DNA from 4 places in the Ruegeria sp. BA12 genome. Region 4 is predicted to be linked to each of the others. Evidence: riboswitches for the same ligand, from Rfam matches in the RefSeq annotation. Region 4 holds a riboswitch; each other region holds the start of a gene.
The links. Region 4 has a riboswitch for cobalamin ahead of ACR0B0_RS14555 (DUF1636 domain-containing protein). Riboswitches for the same ligand answer to the same signal wherever they lie in the genome.

Region 1 (3,201 bases), on a different contig from region 4:
GGAGAAGACGATGAGGGCTTTTTGTTGATCCGTTTGACGCTCTGACGGGTTGTGTTTCCTGCGCCCGTTGCCTATATCAGACCCCGAGAGGTTGGCGCGGGCGAGCGCCTCGCCAACCTGGTCAGGTCCGGAAGGAAGCAGCCACAACGAGCCCCGCTTGGGTCGATGTCCAACCTCTCACTTAAGCTCCCGACATGGAATTGTTGCGAACAGGCCTAGGCAATCAACCGTGGCCAGACAGCCGAATTGCGCCGGGCAAAGGCACCGATATGGCCAACCTCGGACAGTCCGAACTCGGCCGGAGACAACAAATGGCGGCGTGCGTTGGGCCCGTACAGATCAGCCAGCCGCCAGACCGCGTTCTTTGGCACCAGATCGTCATCCTCAAAGCTGAACAGATCCACTGGTGTGTCTGACTGTGCCCAGCGGGCCTCGGGCAAGGACACGCCGATTTCAGGCAGGTAGTTGCGCGGCGCAGTACACCAGCGGCGCCACTGCCAATAGACGCTGGCAGGCAGGTTCGATCCGAATCCTAGTGCCTTGCCCGGCAGGTAACCCAGCGCTTTTACGGCCAGGGGCGCGTGTCCGTACCAAAACAGCAAAGCCAACGCCCGATAAGGCCAGGGATGGTCCGACACAGTCACCGGCCCGGCGCAGACGCAGATCATACGGTCGATCTGATCAATATCGGGTTGAATCGGCCCCAGCATACCGCCGACGGAATGGCCGATGCTCCAGTGCTGCGCGTCGGGGTATCGCCTGCGCATCTCGGCCCGAGCCGCAGGCATGTCGATCAGCGCCCAATCCGCCATCGTGGCCTGAGCTGACTTCAATGGCCTGCTCTGCGAATGGCCGAAATCGCTGTAATCATAGGTCAGACAGGCCATGCCATGTTCCGCAGCCAACCAGCGTGCAAAATGCTGATAATAGTCGCGCGGCACCCCGGTGGCGCTGTGGATCACCACTGCGATCCCAGGTTCGGCCACCGGCAGATACAGCCGAGCCGACAGTTGGGTCGAACCAGAAGGAAACTGAAAATCCTCGGTTAAAACAGCTTGTGCGGTATCCAGCATGGCGCCCTCAATCTGAACCGATTAGTTCACCACCCCAAACGGCATCTTTTGCCGCCCTAAGTCAATCCTGTTTCCGCATGACCACGCGTCCACTTTGCCCCACCAAAAGGCGGCTTGACTCAGGTCACCCCTACCCGCTAGCGATTGGGTGATGGTTCTCGTCCCCGGTCCCCGGGGCGGGATGAAAAGGGAACACGGTGCGGTTCTGCCCGGAAAACCGGAACGAACCAAGGCCGCGACTGCCCCCGCAACTGTAAGCGGTGAGCAATGCCGAAACACCACTGGCCGCAAGGCTGGGAAGGTCGGCAACGCAACGACCCGCAAGTCAGGAGACCTGCCATCGAACAAGAAACTGAAACTCGGACGGGGTGTCCGGGCAGGTCGTCAGCACGCTGCCACACCTGATCCATGCCCCCGTTCCACGCGCGGAGGGCGCAATATGATCTGGAAGACAAAGACACACCAATTTACCGCAACCGTTTGCCAACGCACAGGAAAAACCTGTCCGGCGCTGGCCCGGATGGCGCGCACGATCGTGCAGGCGATGGACGCGGCCGTTCCTGCGACGACGCCTGATTTTGAGTTCGACGGCAGCACTGAGCTGGCCTATTGCACGCAAGGATGCAGCGCACGGTTTCGCGCTCAAAAAGACCTGATCCGGGTCTTTTGTGGAACAAGCGAGGATGCGCCCCTCGAGTCGCTGGATGCTTACGCAGATATGATGTTCGGCCCGGATGTGACCATGCGCCCCGCAGGCATGCTAACCACCCCCCCCTGCGCCATGCTTGAGGTCACAGCGATTCCGCCCAACCCGGTGGCACAGGCAGAGCGGCAGGTGGCGCTCTGATCTAGCCGCGCGTCCGCCCAAGGGCTGCCCATTCCATCTGGCCGTCGGTCTCGACGGCGCAGGACCGCACCGCCCGCAAACGGGCCAACGCTGTCTCGGGGTCTTCGCCATGCTCGACCATAAGGCGCAGCACGATCATCCCGGACCGGCCACAGCCGCCCCGGCAATGCACCAGCACCCGCCCCCCGCAGGACAGGATATCAGTCGCCGCAGGGCTGACACTGCCCCACGCCGCGTCAACCTCAGGAGGCGGCGTACCGAAATCCGCAACCGGCAGATGCACCCATGCGATATTGAGTGCGTGCAGGTCTTCGCCAAGCCCACTTGCGCCCTCTTGCAGTATTTCGATCTCGGTGGTCATCGAGATCACAAGATCCGGCTGCCAGTCGCGGATCATTCCCAAGTCCCGCGTATACCCGCCACCGCGCCCCGGAAGGGGCGACAAGGCAACGGTGCCGTTTCCAATCTGAACTGAATGAAGTGCGAACTGGCTCACTACGGACCCTCCCTGATACTCGCTTCTAAGGCGTGCAAATTGTGCTGCAAACCGAAATTCACCCAAGCCTGCTGTGGACGCGGGCGGCGGGGGTCTCTACGCTGCATCGGAACCCGAATCCGACAGAGCAGATATGAACGACACGCCCAGCCCCGCCTATCAGGTTCTTGCCCGCAAATACCGCCCGGAAACTTTTGCCGATCTCGTCGGTCAGGATGCCATGGTGCGCACGCTGAAAAACGCGTTCGAGGCCGACCGCATCGCGCAGGCCTTCATCATGACCGGCATTCGCGGTACCGGCAAAACCACCACGGCCCGGATCATCGCCAAGGGCATGAACTGCATCGGCCCCGATGGCGAGGGTAAGCCGACCACGGAACCCTGCGGCCAATGCGAGCATTGCGTGGCCATTATGGAAGGCCGCCACGTCGATGTGATGGAGATGGACGCCGCCAGCCGCACCGGTGTGAACGATATTCGCGAGATCATCGACAGCGTCCGCTATCGCGCGGCTAGTGCGCGCTACAAGATCTACATTATAGACGAGGTCCACATGCTGTCGACCAGTGCGTTCAACGCGCTGCTCAAGACGCTTGAGGAACCGCCCGAGCATGTGAAGTTCATCTTTGCCACAACCGAGATTCGCAAAGTGCCGGTGACGGTGCTGTCCCGTTGTCAGCGGTTTGACCTGCGTCGGATCGAGCCCGAGGACATGATCGGCCTGCTCAGCAAGATCGCGGCGGCGGAAAACGCTCAGATCGCGGATGACGCGCTGGCGCTGATCA
Region 2 (3,201 bases), on a different contig from region 4:
CACAAACTCGGCCACCAGGTCTGGGTTAAGGTCGTGAACCGTCAGGTCAATCCCGTTGCGCAGAAGCGAGCCGGACAGTTTGCCGCCCACATTTCCTAAACCGATAAATCCGACTTTCATGTTTCCCTCCTGACGGTCGTATTCGGGCCGAGTATCTGTGTTGTCTGTTAGAAACGAAAATGATTAATAATGCCAATTATGGTCAAAATAATTTGGTGATATATGGATCGCCTTCCAAACCCCACATGGTTGCGCAGCTTTGAAACCGCCGCGCGGCATCTGAATTTTACCACCACAGCAAAAGAGCTGGGCCTGACGCAGACGGCGGTCTCATTGCATATCCGGTCGCTTGAAGCCGAGCTTGGGCAAAAGCTGTTCACCCGGAATGCCCGCCGGTTGGAACTGACTGAGCTGGGGCAGTCTTATTCGTTGACTGTGCGGCGTGCGCTTGGCGACATCGCCCTGTCCACCAACAGCCTGTTCGGCCCTGCCTCGCGCCAGACCCTGACGATCCGTGCGGCGATATCGACAGCCACCTATTGGGTCGCGGCGGAACTGCCCGACTTTACCGCTCGCCACCCCGAGATCCCAGTACGCCTTGTCTCGCACATCTGGAATGACAGCGTGGCCCCCGGCGATTTGGATGTGGAAATCCGGCTGGGTTATGGCGATTGGCCCGGCGTTCAGTCCGAAAAGCTGACAGATGAAAAGCTGGTACCGGTATGCCGGGCCGGGGACTCGCCCGCGACCCTGAACGTACTGCGGCAAGGCCCTCTGATTCATATCCTTGGATACGAAGACAACTGGGCGCGGTACTTTCAGGCCAACGGGCTCGCGCTTCCGGACCAGCCGCCCCGACATTCGGTGGACACCTCGGTCGCAGCACTGCAGCTTGTGATGGCAGGGGCGGGCTATGCAACGGTTCTGGAACGGTTCGCCCGGAATGCGATCCGGCAGGCTGTGCCGATTGCAATTGCGGGACCTGCGATTCCTTTTGCCCAGTCGCATTACCTGATCAGTACACGAGGCGCTACGCAATCGACCGCTGCGGCAGGGTTGTTTTGCGCTTGGCTGCGCGAGAGGCTGGCCGCGCATGCCGCGGATTGACACAGGCTGGTCGCTTTTTTGGTTTGAACGATTTCACCATGCGCCTCGTGCTTGACAAGCCCCCTGCCCGTGCCGCATGTCGCATGCGTTGGTGTCCATCTTCGGATGGATGAAAAGGGAATGCGTCAGCGGGCAACCGTCAAACGCAGCCGCCCCCGCGACCGTGACCGGAGAGGGTGCCCAATGCCACTGGCCCGCAAGGCCGGGAAGGCGGGACATCTGCCGGGGCAAGCGCCCCGACATCCGCAAGCCGGGAGACCTGCCAGCGCCCGAAGTTGAAACCGGACGGGGTGATCCGGTGTCGGGTCCATGTGCAGACGTGGCCCGCATGAAACCCCGTCCCCTGCAAAGAGGATTTGGGGGGATGAGAGACGTGACCGAGACTGCACCAGTCGAGCTGCTGGTCTGCACGACCTGTCGGCGTGGCCTGCCGATTGAAGACGATGCGCAACGTCCAGGTGCCCTGCTGCACAAGGCACTGGAAGACGCCGATTTGCCCGAAGGTATCGTGCTGAAGCCGGTCGAGTGCCTGTCAAATTGCGATCAGGGTTGTTCCATAGTGCTGCGCGGCGGACCGACCCGCTGGACCTTTGTGTACGAAAACCTGAACGAAACCGACCATGTCGACACCATCGTCGAAGGCGTCACCAAGTACCTCGCCGCTGAAGACGGTCTGGTCAAATGGCGCGAACGTCCCGAACATTTCCGCAAAAACTGTGCGGCCCGCATTCCCCCGATTGGAGCCCTGAAATGAGCAACCTCGAAAAACTCCCTGTCACTGTGATCACCGGCTTTCTGGGTTCGGGCAAGACCACTCTGGTCAAGCACCTAATGCAGAACCCGCAGGGCAAACGCTTGGCCATTGTCGTCAACGAGTTTGGCGATGTTGGTGTCGATGGCGATATCCTGAAGTCTTGCGCCATTCCCGATTGCCCCGCAGAAAACATCATGGAATTGGCCAATGGTTGCATCTGTTGCACCGTGGCCGATGATTTCATCCCGACCATCGAGGCGCTGATGGCGCTGGAGCCGCGCCCTGACCACATCCTGATCGAAACCTCGGGCCTGGCCCTACCCAAGCCGCTGTTGAAAGCGTTTGACTGGCCCGATATCCGCTCGAAAATCACCGTGGATGGCGTGATCGCTCTGGCCGATGCCGAGGCTGTCGCCGCCGGTCGCTTCGCCCCGAATGTCGAGGCTGTGGACGCCCAGCGCCTGGCCGATGACTCGATCGACCACGAAACACCCCTGTCCGAGGTTTTCGAGGATCAAATTTCCTGCGCCGACATCATCCTGCTGACCAAGCCTGACCTGGCTGGCCCGGAAGGTGTGGCAAAGGCCAAAGAGGTCATCGCAGCCGAGGCTCCGCGCCCCCTGCCCGTCGTCGAAGTTGCCGAAGGCGCTGTGGACGTGCGCGTCGTACTGGGGCTTGAGGCTGCCGCCGAGGATGACATGGATGCACGCCCGTCGCACCACGATGGCCACCACGATCATGAACATGACGATTTCGAAAGCATTATCGTCGAGTTGCCGGAACAGACCGATCCGGCAGCACTGGTTGCCAATATCGAACGCTTGGCAAATGAGCTGAACATCCTGCGGGTCAAAGGTTACGCCGCTGTCCAGGGCAAACCGATGCGCTTGTTGGTCCAGGCGGTTGGCGCACGCGTGCGACATCAGTACGACCGCCCATGGGAACCCGGCGAAAAGCGCCGCTCGCGTCTGGTGGTGATTGCCGAACATGACGACATCAAAGAGGCCGCGATCCGCGAGATCCTCGTGGGTGTGACCGAGGCCGCCGAGTAAGCCATGCACGTCGTCTTCCGCGAAAGCCACGGGCTCGAAGAAACCGAGACCCCGACCGATCTGGGCCAAAGCCCGGCGGATCTGGTGGTGCTGTCCTTTTCGGACAGCGACCTCGGAGCTTTCGCGGCAGGTTGGCATCGCGGTGGCGGGGCTGAGGGGCGGATGCCCACGATGCGGTTGGCCAATCTGACGGCGCTGAAACACCCTCTGTCCGTCGATACCTACGTCGAACAAACTCTGGAAGGTGCGAAAGGCATTCTGATCCGCCTGATCGGCGGCGTGCCTTAT
Region 3 (3,201 bases), on a different contig from region 4:
GGAAGGTCTGGGATGTGTATCCAGTTGCCGTAGAGCCGGGCCAGTTTCTCGCCATTGATGTAAACATGCGCGTGGCCTTCGCCGTCTACGTCGGCTGTTGACGCGTTTTCCGGGGCAAACCGGAAATTCTGCGGCATGACGTGCAGGTTCCACCCGGCCATCGGGTCCCGGGTCAGCGCGATTGCAACGCTGGGGGCGTCCGCCCCTGCGGGCAGGTTTACCGTGGTCGAATGGTCATGGGCCATCGCTTCGGCATGCGCGCCGCCGTGATGGGACGGATCGCCATGATCGTGGCCGTCAAACGTGACGCCATTGGCTGCCGCCAGCACAAAACCAGCACCACCACCGAACACAAGGCCGATTGCAAAAAGGGCAAGTGAGCGTGCCATTTTTTCTTTCCTTTAGGCAAAAAGAAACGCGCCGGGCAGAACCCGGCGCGTCATTATATGAGAGGATCAGGCCGCTGCTTCGACGCGTTTGCCTTCGCTTTGCCAGAAATACCCGGCAAAGGCACCGACCAGAACCCAGGCGACCAGACCGATGCCAAAGGCGCGAGCGGCGAACAGAGCGCCGATCTCGGTCGGGACGGGGCCGGTGAACACATCCGGTTCGGGCGCTCCGATCAGATGGGGTGCCAGCAACAGGGCTGCTGCGATCACATAGCTGATCAGGTTGCCGCCAAACGCAATCAACCACAGCGCAACAAGCGCAGCACCAACAGTGGCAAACCACCAGACCTGTCGGGCATAGACGTCAGCTGCCGCTACACCAGGCACCTCTGGTGCCAGGGTAAAGCCAGGCGCCAGATGAAAGGCGATGAACCCAGCCAGACCCCAAAGCACGCCGGTGCGGCCATCAATCGTGTGGCCCTGGCCTTCGGCCACGGACATCAGAGCAACCATCAGCAGCGCGTAACCGGTATAGGTCAGCATGGTGAAAATGACGCTCAGCGCGTCACGGGTCAGTTCCGAGAACATGCCCGGCAATTCGGGATGCGCCGAAACGGATTCGGCTCCGAAGTGCACCAACTCACCGGATTCGTACAGCTCTGCGTGCAACAAAACAGGTTGCACAAAGACCAACTGCAGCAAGGCGGCTATCAGCCCCGCTGCAGCACCAGCGAACAACGCGCTGGTCAGTATACGACTGAACATGGTCTTAGTGGCAGGGGAAGCCGGTCGCGTGGCGCACGTCGTGTGCTGCGTCATGCAGCGCCGCGGCCTGTACGTGACCGGTCAGGGTGATGATACCCAGACCCAGTACCACCGCGAACATGACCGGAAGGATACCAGCGCGCGAGGCGGATGCTGTTTGCGTTTGTGTTGCCATCTTTTATTCTCCTTTGCCGCCGCACCCGACGACCGGTGTTTCAATTGTCGCCTGGCAGGTCTCCTGGCTTGCGGGTCGATGCCTCTGTTCGCCTTCCCCCTGAGAACAGGAGTGGCTGGTTGAACAGGGGCTCTCCGCTTACAGTCGCGGGGGCGGCTGTGGATTTGGCTGCCATGGCAGTCGCACCACATTCCCTCTTAGCATCCGGATGTCTCCGGCAGGACCAGACGCGTTCATTTAGCCTCTATGATGCCGCTGGTGCAATCGTCATTTGCGACCTTTTAGGTCAGATCACGCGCTTTTTCAGCAAATAGATATCCATGATCCAGCCATGATCGGCACGTGCCTTGGCACGGGTGTCCAGAATCTCCTGCGCCACATCGGTCAAAGCGCCTTTGATCAGGATTTCCTCTTTCATGCCGACATAGGCACCCCACCAGATGTCATAATCGGCCATGTCCAGGGATTGAAACGAACACTCGCCATCCAGCATTACCGCTACTTTCGAGGCATTTGCCGGCCAGCCTTCATCCCTGATCCGCCGTCCGGTGGTCACAACATAAGGCGCGCCCAGATCATTGATCGGGATGGCGTGGGCGGCCGTCAATGCCTGCAGCGCGGTGATGCCAGGGATCACCCGTGTCGTGGGCTCAGGGTCCAGCCGCGACGCGATTCGCAACGAGCTGTCATAAAGCGACGGGTCGCCCCAGATCAGCAGTGCCACTTGTCGCGCATTCGGGTGGGCCGCAATCGCCTCGTGCCAGCGCAGGGCAATGGCATCATGCCATTCGTCGACCCCGCGTAGATAACCATCATCGGCCCGACGCTTGGGAATGTCGAAATAGGCGATCTGCGGCGGAGTGTCAGTCACAGCTGCAATGATCTCTTCGCGCAACCCGGCCAGATCAGCCTTGTTCTCGCCCTTGTGCGGGATCAGGATCAGGTCTGCATCGCGGATGGCATTTGCCCCTTGCAAGGTCACGTGATCCGGGTTGCCAGTGCCAATTCCGATTAGAGACAACTCAAACATCGTCGAACTCTGCCAGCGGGCCATACAGGATCAGCGCCGGGGCTGTGCCGATCTCGGCCTCCAGCTTTTGCGACAGCGCGCCAATTGTTGCACGGTGCAGGCTCTGGTCGGGAGTCGATACGGATTCGGCCATTAGGGCAGGTGTCTCCAGCGGCAGACCATGCTCATGCAGCGCATTTACCAATAGAGGAAAGGTCCGTTTGCCCATGAACACCACGGTCGTTGCGTCCGGATCGGCCAGCGCGGGCAGGTTCAGATCTTCGGGCAGTTTGCCGCTGACATCGTGGCCAGTGACAAATTGTACCCGCCGCGCAGTCAGGCGTCGTGTCAGGGGTATTCCTGCTGCCGCCGCCGCCGCAACCGCCGAGGGGATGCCAGGGATGATTTCATATTCGATCCCGGCCGCACGCAGGGCAACCAGTTCTTCCTCCAGCCTGCCGAACAACCCGCCATCACCGGATTTCAACCGCACTACGCGAGCACCGGTTTTGGCGTAATCCACCAACAGGCGGCTCACGTGATCCTGCCTGGGTGAGGGTCGCCCGGCCCGTTTGCCCACGCCCACCAGATCTGCATCGCCATGCGCATGACTTAGGATCGGGCCGCTGCTGAGGTCATCAAACAGCACCGCATCTGCTTTTTGCATCCGGTCGACTGCTTTCAGGGTCAAAAGATCAGGATCGCCGGGGCCGGAACCTATGAAGGATACGAAACCGCTCATGCCGAGGCCTCGGCGATCAGGTGAAAGAACGTACCGGTGACGTTCCCGCGCACCGAACCTGTTTGCGGCCCTTCAGCACCTTCAGCATCAAACACCCGCGCCAGCGGTGCGTCCGGCTGTT
Region 4 (3,201 bases):
GGTCAATTCCTCGTACCGCAAACCGATCCAGCGCTCGTTTTTCACGGCTTCAGTCTGCGACATCACTGGATGTTCCTGCAAAAATTTGAACGTGTCCGCAGCGCCATTGCCCGTTTGATAATCAAGCAGCACAAGGAATTCCGGGTTTGCGGCGGCGACCGCCTCCCACGAGGTTCGGCCCCAGCTTGTTTCCATGTCGTGGGTCACGTTTTCACCACCCGCGGCAGCAATCATAGCATCGGGGATGGCGAACTTACCTGCGGTGAATGGCGCGTCCGCCGGGCCGTCCAGCAAGAAAACGCGGGGTTTCGCCAGGTCGGCAGTCTGCGCTTCGATCACTGAGAGTTCGTCTTTCCAGCCCGTGACCAGCGCCTCGGCCTTGTCTTCAACGTGCATGACCTGACCCAGGCGCAGGACGTCATTGAACAGCAGGTCCATGCTGGCTTCGGGGCGATCCTTGTCCAGATGCACACAGCTTTCGGTCAGGATCATGGTCTTGATACCAAAGGGCTCCAGCGTATCCGGGGTCACATCTCCGCCCGGCTTCATGCCGTAATACCAGCCAGCAAAGAACAGGTCGGGTTCCACGGCAACAAGGTTTTCGACCGTTGGGTATTTCGGTGCCAGTTCGGGGATATCGCCGCGCAGGGTGTCGAATTCCGGGCTGGTTTTGTACCAGCCGGTGATGCCGGTCAGACCGACGATCTTGTCCTGCAGGCCCAACGCGAAGGCCATATCGGTCATGTTCATGTCATGCACAACCAGACGCTCTGGCTGGGCTTCGAACACCAGCGGCGCTCCGCAGTTGTCGACGGTGACCTCGTGGGCGGACGCGCCGCCTGCCATGGCTGTGAACAGCGCCACGGACCAGATGTGTTTCATTGGGGAATGTTCCTTGGTTTAGGTTGAGATTGTGGATTTTCGGATATCCAGCGCTGGAATCACGCGGCCTTCGTGGTGAAAACACAGGTATTCAACGCCAAAAGTATCGCGGACCCGCTCGGGGGTCAGCACTTCGGCCACGGGGCCAAATCCCGTCAGCCGCGTTGATTTCATCAGGGCCACGTGGGTGGCGAATTCCGGGATCATGACAAGATCATGGACAATCATCACAACCGTGATGCCGAGTTCGGCGACCAGAGACAGCATCCGACCCTTGGCATCCGGATCGAGATGGTTGGTCGGCTCATCCAGGAACAACAACGATGGGTTCTGTGCCAGTGCCCGGGCGATATGCGCGCGTTGACGTTCGCCCCCGGACAGTACCGCCATGCGCTTGTCTGCCAGCGCGCCAAGGTCGGTCAGTTCAAGGATTCTGTTAAGTTCTCTGGCATGTTCATCCGCCGAACGGTCGGCCCAGATCGGAATCTGGCCCATGGCAACATAGTCCCGCAGTAGCAACCTGCCATCCGGTTGTTCTTGCTGGCCCACAACAGCGATCATGCGGGCGCGTTCCATTGCGGGCATATGTTTCAGGCTGCGTTCCTTGACCAATACATTGCCCAATACAATCTCAGCCGCCCCGCACAGAAGGTTCAAAAGCGTGGTTTTTCCTGCCCCATTTGGACCGGCAATTGCCAGTATCGCGCCCTCGGCCAATTCAAACGAGACGCCTTGCAGAAGAACGTCACCATTGAGCGCATAATATTCGAGATCACGCGCAACCAGAAAAGATGAGGTCGTCATGATGGCTCCTCCAATTGAATTCGAGGCAAACGAGAAAGGGTTTTTGTAAATAGTGGTTGCGGCCGGGCCGTCGCGTTGGTCCAACCGTCTGCGACGTTGCGGTACTGATGTGCGAATTCCGCCAGCGCGTCGACATCTTCGGCAGTTTCAATATCGCCGAACAGGTAGTGTGCTTTTCCGACAGCCTGAAATCCGACGGCCGTTGGTCGCGCGCAGCCCGCCATGCAGGTAACGGTGCGCACTGCGAACCCGGTTGGCAACCTGCCGATCAACGCATTGCGCATGACATCAACAGACAATGCGCCGGTACAGGTCGAGCAGATCAGAAGGAAATGGTCAGGTGTTTCCGGCATAGTCCGCTCCGCTTGAAGCCAAGCGCGGACAGAAGGTGCCGATCATGTACACACGTTTCAGACGTGCCATCAAAGCCTCCTTCCAGGACGCCCCGCCCCGGGTTGGTTGAACATGTGATGGCAGGTCTCCTGACTTGCGGGTCGATGCTTGGCCATCCTTCCCGGCCCAATGACCAGTGGATTTTGGCGTCGCTCACCGCTTACAGTTGCGGGGGCAGTCACGGATTTGGCGCCAAAGTGGCGAACCGCACCGTATTCCCTTTTCATCCCTTGGGCGCACCATCGGGAACCATCTGGCCCTTGCTTGTCTTAGACTGGGGGCCATGTCAATCACGATTTGAAACAACAACTTTTCGATCGGAACTCAAACGCTCAGGGTTTCGAAGTCTGCCGCATGCGTTTTCGCTGCAAGTGCGGCACCCAGTGTCGCATGGGTCGCGACAGCATACTGTGTTAGAGGTGGCATTTTTTCCTTCATGTTTGAGAATTTAATTTGAAAACAGTCGATTGCCGGTCACGCGCGAGCGTTCGGGCTTCGGCCTGGCTGAGTGACACGAGCGTTTCTTCTGATGAAAGCCCCTTGGCCCGCGATTTTGACCAGATGCGGCGCGCGGATACCGGGGACCATGGCAATGCAGCTTCTGACAACCACTGTCGCAACGGGGCTGGAAGGCCGTCAAACACATCCATCGGATCGGTTGATCGATGCTTGCGGCGCAAGCTGCATTGCCCGAGGTTACGTCTCATGCTTCGGTTTCCGGATTTTCCACTGGGTCCAAAACCAAGACGAGACGGGATTCACTGGTACCTTCGATCGGAGGCGAGCGATGCACCACCCCTGACGATGGGCGCTCGGGCCAGAGTGTTCCCCGTAGCAGGATCGGAGCGCCGGTCTGAACGGTAAACACAAGCGCGGGATCCTTTCCATCAGTCGAGGTGCCGTATTGTGTTCCAGTGCCACGATAGGTGCAGACCAACCGGGCGGTGACAGCATCGGTATGAAATTTACGGCAAGCATTGGTGGTGACAACATCCAGCCGCAGCCGCAAGAAGTTGGCGTTCATCAGTTCACAGAAAATGTCGGCCAGAGAAGCGATATCATCTTGAAGCCACGCTCTTTCAGTCCCGTTAGGCATGCCGGAGATATCGCAGAGTTGCCCCA

Region 1: another riboswitch for cobalamin. It lies ahead of ACR0B0_RS16490 (hypothetical protein); the one in region 4 lies ahead of ACR0B0_RS14555 (DUF1636 domain-containing protein).
Region 2: another riboswitch for cobalamin. It lies ahead of ACR0B0_RS07670 (DUF1636 family protein); the one in region 4 lies ahead of ACR0B0_RS14555 (DUF1636 domain-containing protein).
Region 3: another riboswitch for cobalamin. It lies ahead of ACR0B0_RS07740 (CbtB domain-containing protein); the one in region 4 lies ahead of ACR0B0_RS14555 (DUF1636 domain-containing protein).

What each region holds. Positions count from the first base shown of each region.
Region 1 is NZ_JBQFVF010000009.1:136,517-139,717, reverse strand. It holds gene ACR0B0_RS16505 (bifunctional 2',3'-cyclic-nucleotide 2'-phosphodiesterase/3'-nucleotidase) at 1-45, shown strand, start outside; RNA gene ffs (signal recognition particle sRNA small type) at 85-183, shown strand; gene ACR0B0_RS16495 (alpha/beta hydrolase family protein) at 216-1,073, opposite strand; cobalamin riboswitch at 1,209-1,429, shown strand; gene ACR0B0_RS16490 (hypothetical protein) at 1,513-1,920, shown strand; gene ACR0B0_RS16485 (protein-tyrosine phosphatase family protein) at 1,922-2,416, opposite strand; gene ACR0B0_RS16480 (DNA polymerase III subunit gamma/tau) at 2,550-3,201, shown strand, end outside.
Region 2 is NZ_JBQFVF010000002.1:421,936-425,136, forward strand. It holds gene ACR0B0_RS07660 (NAD(P)-dependent oxidoreductase) at 1-120, opposite strand, end outside; gene ACR0B0_RS07665 (LysR substrate-binding domain-containing protein) at 223-1,107, shown strand; cobalamin riboswitch at 1,180-1,388, shown strand; gene ACR0B0_RS07670 (DUF1636 family protein) at 1,472-1,861, shown strand; gene cobW (cobalamin biosynthesis protein CobW) at 1,858-2,913, shown strand; gene cobN (cobaltochelatase subunit CobN) at 2,917-3,201, shown strand, end outside.
Region 3 is NZ_JBQFVF010000002.1:435,645-438,845, reverse strand. It holds gene ACR0B0_RS07750 (hypothetical protein) at 1-389, opposite strand, end outside; gene ACR0B0_RS07745 (CbtA family protein) at 456-1,154, opposite strand; gene ACR0B0_RS07740 (CbtB domain-containing protein) at 1,159-1,329, opposite strand; cobalamin riboswitch at 1,366-1,572, opposite strand; gene cobF (precorrin-6A synthase (deacetylating)) at 1,616-2,359, opposite strand; gene cobA (uroporphyrinogen-III C-methyltransferase) at 2,352-3,080, opposite strand; gene ACR0B0_RS07725 (cobyrinic acid a,c-diamide synthase CobB) at 3,077-3,201, opposite strand, start outside.
Region 4 is NZ_JBQFVF010000007.1:144,295-147,495, forward strand. It holds gene ACR0B0_RS14545 (ABC transporter substrate-binding protein) at 1-882, opposite strand, end outside; gene ACR0B0_RS14550 (ABC transporter ATP-binding protein) at 901-1,686, opposite strand; gene ACR0B0_RS14555 (DUF1636 domain-containing protein) at 1,683-2,039, opposite strand; cobalamin riboswitch at 2,142-2,348, opposite strand; gene ACR0B0_RS14560 (DUF6525 family protein) at 2,514-2,786, opposite strand; gene ACR0B0_RS14565 (DUF1826 domain-containing protein) at 2,783-3,201, opposite strand, start outside.